2 regions of the Hymenobacter sp. APR13 genome follow, and region 1 is predicted to be linked to the other one. Evidence: riboswitches for the same ligand, from Rfam matches in the RefSeq annotation. Region 1 holds a riboswitch; the other holds the start of a gene.
The links. Region 1 has a riboswitch for cobalamin ahead of N008_RS10965 (TonB-dependent receptor plug domain-containing protein). Riboswitches for the same ligand answer to the same signal wherever they lie in the genome.
Positions count from the first base shown of each region.

Region 2: linked by a shared signal. The riboswitch ahead of N008_RS17250 (acyl-CoA thioesterase) and the one ahead of N008_RS10965 (TonB-dependent receptor plug domain-containing protein) in region 1 are both predicted to bind cobalamin.

Region 1 covers NZ_CP006587.1:2,627,991-2,631,388, reverse strand. Annotated here, with positions in the region: gene N008_RS10975 (class I SAM-dependent methyltransferase) at 1-588, shown strand, start outside; gene N008_RS10970 (DNA-3-methyladenine glycosylase) at 651-1,262, opposite strand; cobalamin riboswitch at 1,408-1,632, shown strand; gene N008_RS10965 (TonB-dependent receptor plug domain-containing protein) at 1,826-3,398, shown strand, end outside.
Region 2 covers NZ_CP006587.1:4,140,035-4,143,432, forward strand. Annotated here, with positions in the region: gene N008_RS17240 (NAD(P)/FAD-dependent oxidoreductase) at 1-512, opposite strand, end outside; gene N008_RS17245 (hypothetical protein) at 668-988, opposite strand; gene N008_RS17250 (acyl-CoA thioesterase) at 1,151-1,546, opposite strand; cobalamin riboswitch at 1,733-1,928, opposite strand; gene N008_RS17255 (MFS transporter) at 2,057-3,343, shown strand.

The DNA.
Region 1 (3,398 bases):
CTCGATATCGAGCAGGCCATTCTGGAGCTGCGGCAGGTGCGGCAGCTGTGGGTGGTGGCCGTGGACAATGAGTGCAAGGAAGTGCTGTACGAGTTGGGCCCCGAGCCGGCCGTCGACCCCGAGCGCCACACTGTGAACCTGCTCCGCACCGGCCAGCAGCAGGACTTCCGCCTGAACCGGGCCCGCGAGGCCCGCGCCATCCCGCGCTACGCCGAGCCGCAGCAATATCTCTACGAGCCCAACGTGGCCATCCTGAAGGCGGGCGGCTTCCGCAGCATCGGTACGGCGTTTGAGCTGCTGAAGCTGCACCAGCACAGCCACCTCTACACCTCCGACACGCTGCACCCCGATTTCCCGGGCCGCATCTTCCGCATCCGGGCTACCGAGAAGTACGACGCCCAGGCCCTGCGCGCCCACCTCGGCCCCGAGGTCCGCGCCCATGTCACGACCCGCAACTTCCCCGACACCGTGGCCGAATTCCGCCACCGCACCGGCATCCGCGAAGGCGGCGACCTGTACCTGTTCGCCACCACCAATCTGGAAGGCAAGCTGATGGTACTGGTAACAGAGAAGCACAACGGCTTTTAGATACGCGCTAAAAGTCGTTCACAACATCCGTGAAATCCGGCTAATCCGCTGTAATCCGTGCTTCACTTGGCCTTGCTAGTCCAGGGGCTGCCGCTGATGCGGAAGCGCCAGGGCAGGCCGGCGGCTTCGGGGCCGGCGTAGGCGAGGCCCACGCGGGGGCTACTGAGCACGTCGGCTTCCGGCACCTGTTCGGCGTGGTCTTCAATCCAGAGCGTCTCGCCTTGCAAATCGGTGCCGGAGAGGGCCGGCGTGACGCCCAGCGCCTGGGTGAGCAGGCCGGGCCCGGCTGTGAGCTTGGCCGACACCGATTCCAGCCCGCGCCGCCGAAGCATAATATCCAGCCCCACCAGCGGCTCGATGGCGCGGATCAGGACGGTATCGGGCTTGTCGGCGTCGTTGGTGCTGATGTTGAACAGGGTGTGCCGCTGATACACCTGGTACAGGTAGGCGCGGCCGCCGGGCTCGTGCAGGGCGCGGCCGTGCGGGCCGCGGCGCTTCAGGTGCAGCTGCATCGACTGGTCGCCGTGGTGCGAGTAGGCCTCGGTTTCCACGATGCGGCCACCGGTCAGCTCGCCGTCGAGGCAGCTGAACAAATGCTTGCCCAGCAGGTCGCGGGCAATCTGCACGGGGTCGGGGCGGCGGTAGAAGTCGGGCGGGAGTTTGGGATGTAGCATATTTCGATGTAGCATAGGATTCAGCCTGCGTCGGGCGGCGGCAGCGGCGCAGGAGTGGTTTCGGTTTACGGTTGAGCTGATACGTTTTCTGCGGGAATTGTGGCGGCCGGCTGGGGGCACAGGCTGAAGCCTATGCTACAATCTGCTACCTTTGGGGCGTAGAGGTGGCCGGACCCCGATTGCGGGGCGAGGCTGAAAAGGGAATCCGGTTCAAAGCCGGAGCTGTCCCCGCAACTGTACGCTTCACGAATCGGCGCGCCTCAGCTGCCACTGTTTCTGAGAAGGTAACTCCAGCCGGAGTTGCCGGAGAAATGGGAAGGCGGCGCGCCAGAAGCAAGCCAGGAGACCTGCCTTTGCATTTCCCCATGTTCAGCGCCCTCGGTGGAAGGGCGGAGAATGATAGCAGTGGTGGCTTTCGGGCCGCCGGATTTTCCTGTTTTCGGCCTCGGCTGCGGCCCGGTTTTCGGCAACGAAAGCTGGCGTCGGAGTTCTGAACTGAATTTTCCTTGTCCGAAAATTTGGTTCAGCTAATCAACCTTCCTTTTGCGGCACGGCTCCGGCCAGTGCCCTTTCTGCTGCTTGGCGCAGCCTGCTGGGCCACGCCCGCCACGGCCCAGCAGACACCGTACGCCCTCGACTCGGTGCAGATGCTGCCGGCGGTGCGCGTGCAAGGCCTGCCGGCCACGCGCTTTGCTACCGGCACCCGCCGCACCACCCTCGACACGCTGGCGCTCCGGCAGGCCGGAGCCGGCACTTTGGCCGATGCGCTGTCGTTGCGCACGCCGCTTTACCTGAAAAACTACGGCCCGGGCCAACTGGCCAGCATCACGCTGCGCGGCACTTCGGCGCGGCATACGGCCGTGCTGTGGCAGGGCTTCAACATCAACCTGCCTTCCTTGGGCGAAGCCGACTTTGCGCTGCTGCCGGTGAGCGGTGCCACGCAGGTGGCGGTGCAGCACGGGCCGGCCGGCGCCACCTATGGCACCGGCGCCATTGGCGGCACAGTGCTACTGACTTCGCCGGTGCGCTGGGGGCAGGGGCTGCAGAGCCGCGTGCAGCTGGATGGCGGCAGCTTCGGGCTGGCCGCCGGCTCGGGCGAGGCTACGTTCAGCAACCAGAAACTTTCCATCCGGACGGCCGCCTCTTACCGCACCGCCCAGAACGACTTCCCGTACCGCGAGCCGGTGGGCCGCGAAAACGGCCGGCTGGTGTACGGCCCGACGCAGCGCCAGCAAAACGCCGCGCTGCGGCAGTGGAGTGTGGCCCAGGATGCCACGCTGCGGGTAGGCGAGCAGGGAGAACTCACGGCCGCCGTCTGGCTCACGGATGCCGACCGCCAGATTCAGGCCGCGCTGGGCTCGGTGAACCGCCACGCCCGGGAGCGGGACCAGAGCCGCCGCCTGCTGGCTGGCTACCGCCACGTGAGCAGCCGCCACGAAACGAGCGTGCGCGCCGCCTGGTTTGAGGACATCATCAACTACCAGGACGACGGCGTGCGCAGTGATTCGCGGGTGCAGACCAGCCAGGCGCAGGCCGAGCACACGTTCCGCTTTGCGCCCACGCTCAGTTTGCGGCTGGGAGGCGAAGCACAGCATTTCGTGGCCCACGTGGATGGCTACGAGGCGCCTACCGTGACCGAAAACCGGTTCAGCAGCTTCGGGCTGCTGCACTACGACCCGCTGCCGCGCCTGCAGCTCAGTTTGAACGTGCGGCAGGCCTTCATCAGCGGCCGGCGGCCCCCGCTCACGCCCACAGCCGGCGCCGAATGGCTGGCCTGGCAGCGCGGTACCCAGCAACTCAGCGTGAAAGCCAGCGCCTCGCGCAGCTACCGCGCCCCCACCCTCAACGAGCGGTTCTGGTACCCCACCGGCAAGCCCGACCTGCGCCCCGAAACCAGCCTGGGCTACGAGGCCGGCCTGCGCCACGAGGTGCGCCCCACTCCCACCCTGCTGCTCCAGACCGAGCTAACCGCCTTCCGGCAGCGCGTAGACGACTGGGTGCAATGGCTGCCCACCGACTTAGGCTACGCGCCCAACAACCTGCGGCAGGTACTGGCCCAAGGCCTCGAAGCCAGCAGTGAGCTGAGCTGGAAGCCCGGCCGCTACACCCTGGCCGCCCGCGCCGCCTACGCCTACA
Region 2 (3,398 bases), 1.5 Mb from region 1:
ATCCGGCCCACGTCGCCGCGCTTGGTGGCGCGGGTGTAGAGCTTGCCGTCGGAGTAGGTGCCGGCGCCGCCTTCCCCGAAGCAGTAGTTGGAATCGGGGTTGACGACGTGCTCCTTGTTGAGAGCGGCCAAGTCGCGGCGGCGGGTGCGCACGTCTTTGCCGCGCTCCAGCACAATCGGCTTCAGCCCCAGCTCAATGCAGCGCAGCGCCGCAAACAGGCCGGCCGGACCGGCGCCCACAATCAGCACCGTGCGCCGGGCCTGGCTGACATCGGGATACTGAAACCAGGGCCCAAACAGGCTGGGCGGCGGCGGCGTCTGGTAGATGTCGGCGCGCAGGCGCACCTGGGGGCTGCGGCCGCGCGCATCAATGGAGCGCTTGCGCAAATGCACGAAATCGGCCTGGCCGGGCTGCAGGCCGGCGGCGTGCAGCAGGGCCTCGTAGCGGGCAAACTCGTCGTAGGCTACGGCCGGCGGCAGCAGCACTTCAATCTCACGGAAGGGAGCAGACATGAAACAGGGGAAAGGTGGTTATCCTTTTATCCTTTAAGCCAAAGCCTATACAGGGCTGCAAAGGTACGCAGCGGCGCGGGTCCGCACCGGCCCAAAACGCAGCCGCCCCTCCGGCAGCTACCAGAGGGGCGGGCGCAACACAGGGCAGGACAAAATCAGGCGTTGTCCGACTGTTTGGGCATTTGGTTCTGCAGTGGCTTGCGGGGCCAAAACTTCTCCATAGCCTGGTTGAAGGCCTGCAGCGTCTGGGCCCGCACTTCGCCGGAATTGTGGCGCAGCAGCTGGCCCAGCATGTGGCGGTACATTTCGGTGGTGGTTTCCAGGCCTTTCGCGCTTACCAGGCCGTGGTGCAGCAGGTCGGAGTTGGCGGCCACGGAGTTCGACATCGATTCGGTGAGGTCTTCACGGGCTTGGTCGGCATCTTTAAATGATTGTTCCAATCGGGCGGTGATGTTATCATTCTGCTGCTGATCCATTGCCAAGAGAAGAAGTCGGGTTGCGGTTAGCTGCCCAAACCCCTGGCAGACGCCTAAAAGTTCAGACAAGGAGAATTGTAAAGTAGGGGAAACGGTAATTTTTCGCCGTGGGTTATAAGTTCCGGGAAGGTTTGCAAGACGACCGGACTGATTGCCGGAATCTTACACGGCGGCGGGCAGGATGCGCACCGGCCGCTTGTCGTGGTCGATGGCCACAAACGTGAACAGGCCCGAAACAGCCTTCACGCGCTCCTCGGAGTACATCTGCTCCACAAACAGCTCCACCCGCACCTTCAGGCTGGTGTTGCCTACGTGCTCGACGTTGCCAATCAGCTCCACGAGTGTGCCGCCGGGAATGGGGTGGGTGAAATCGACCTTGTCGGACGAGACGGTGACCATCTTGAGGCGCGAAAAGCGGGTGGCCGTGATGAAGGCCACTTCGTCCATCAGGTGCAGCGTGGTGCCCCCGAACAGGGTGTCGTAGTGGTTGGTGGTGTTAGGGAAAACGGCTTTGAAGATGCGCGTTTCGGCGGCGGCAATTTTGGCGGCAAGGTCCATGACAGTGGAGAAAGAGGGGAATAAGGAAGGAAACGAAGCCTGCCTGTCCGATTCCGCGAAACCCGCCCTGCGCTACGGTGTGCTACCGGCCACCCACACGCCGCCCCGGCCCGGCCGGCCGCAGCCGCCCGCCCGCCCGATGGCAGCGTACAAACACCCGATAAGACCCTTTTTCGCGAAGGCAGCCTCATCAATGCAGCGGAAGGCAGGTCTCCTGACTTGTCCCGTTTTCCCCGTCCTTCTCAGCCGGCATGGGCGCCGGCCAATGGACTTCAGGTGGAGAAAACTGCGCGGGACTTACAGTAGCGCGTCTGTCCGGGATTCGCACCCGGTTCCCTATTAATCCCGGTATTACCCCGGAACCTTCCGCCGTCTGACTGGAAATCGACCAGTGCACAGCGGGGCGAAGGTAGGGGAAGGGCCGGAATGTAGCGTGGGCGCGGGCGTGCTACACGCCGACACATGCTACTTTGCGATATGCAAACTTCTTTCGCGCCGGGCGGCCGCAGCATGGCCTCCCGCATCCGCTCCATCTTCAGCGGCTCCGTCGGCAACCTCGTGGAGTGGTACGACTGGTACGTGTACTCGGCGTTTGCCCTGTACTTCGCGCCCTCGTTTTTTCCGGAAGGCAGCCAGACGGCGCAGCTGCTCAACACGGCCGCCATCTTTGCGGTGGGCTTTCTGATGCGGCCGCTGGGCGGCTGGCTGCTGGGCCTGTACGCCGACCGCGCCGGGCGCAAGGCCGCCCTGATGGCTTCGGTGCTGCTCATGTGCGGCGGCTCGCTGCTGATTGCCCTCACGCCCACCTACGCCCAGATTGGGGTGGCGGCGCCGGTGCTGCTGGTGCTGGCGCGGCTGCTGCAGGGGCTGAGCGTGGGCGGCGAGTACGGCACCTCGGCCACCTACCTGAGCGAAATGGCCGACCAGCGCAACCGGGGCTTCTTTTCCAGCTTTCAGTACGTGACCCTGATTGCGGGGCAGCTGCTGGCGCTGCTGGTGCAGCTGGGGTTGCAGCAGGTGCTGAGCGCCGCCGAGCTGCAGGCCTGGGGCTGGCGCGTGCCGTTCGGGATTGGGGCCGCCGCGGCGGTGGTGGCGCTGTATCTGCGGCGCACCATGGAAGAAACCGACGCCTTCACGCACCAGACCCCTGCCGAAAGCGCCGGCGCCGCGCCGCCGCCCGGCAAGCTCCAACTGCTGCTGCGCTACCCGCGCGAAGTGCTGATGGTGGTGGGCCTCACGCTGGGCGGCACCGTGGTGTTTTACACCTTTACCACCTACACCCAGAAGTTTCTGGTGAACACCGCCAGCTTCAGCAAGGGCCAGGCCACGCTCGTCTCGTTTGGGGCGCTGGGCGTGGCCATGCTGCTGCAGCCGCTGCTGGGGGCGCTGTCGGATAGGGTGGGGCGGCGGCCGGTGCTGCTGTTTTTTGGGGTGGGCGCCACACTGGGCACTGTGCCCCTGATGACAGCACTGGGCGCGGCCGCCAGCCTCGGCGCAGCGTTCGGGCTGCTGGTGCTGGCCCTGGCTGTGGTGAGCGGCTACACCTCCATCAACGCCGTGGTGAAGGCCGAGCTGTTCCCGACTGAAATCCGGGCGCTGGGTGTGGGGCTGCCGTATGCTCTCACGGTGGCTATTTTCGGCGGCACGGCCGAGTACGTGGCGCTGCTGGCCAAAAGCCAGGGCGTGGAAAGCTGGTTTTACTGGTACGTGACGGCCTGCGCGGCCATTTCGCTGGTGGTGTACCTGCGCATGCCCGACACCCGCGACACCTCGCGCCTGAATTCGGCGGCCAACTAACCTTTTCGGGCAGGGACGGTTCTGAGGTGCCGCGCAACGTTGCGGCCGGAATTGC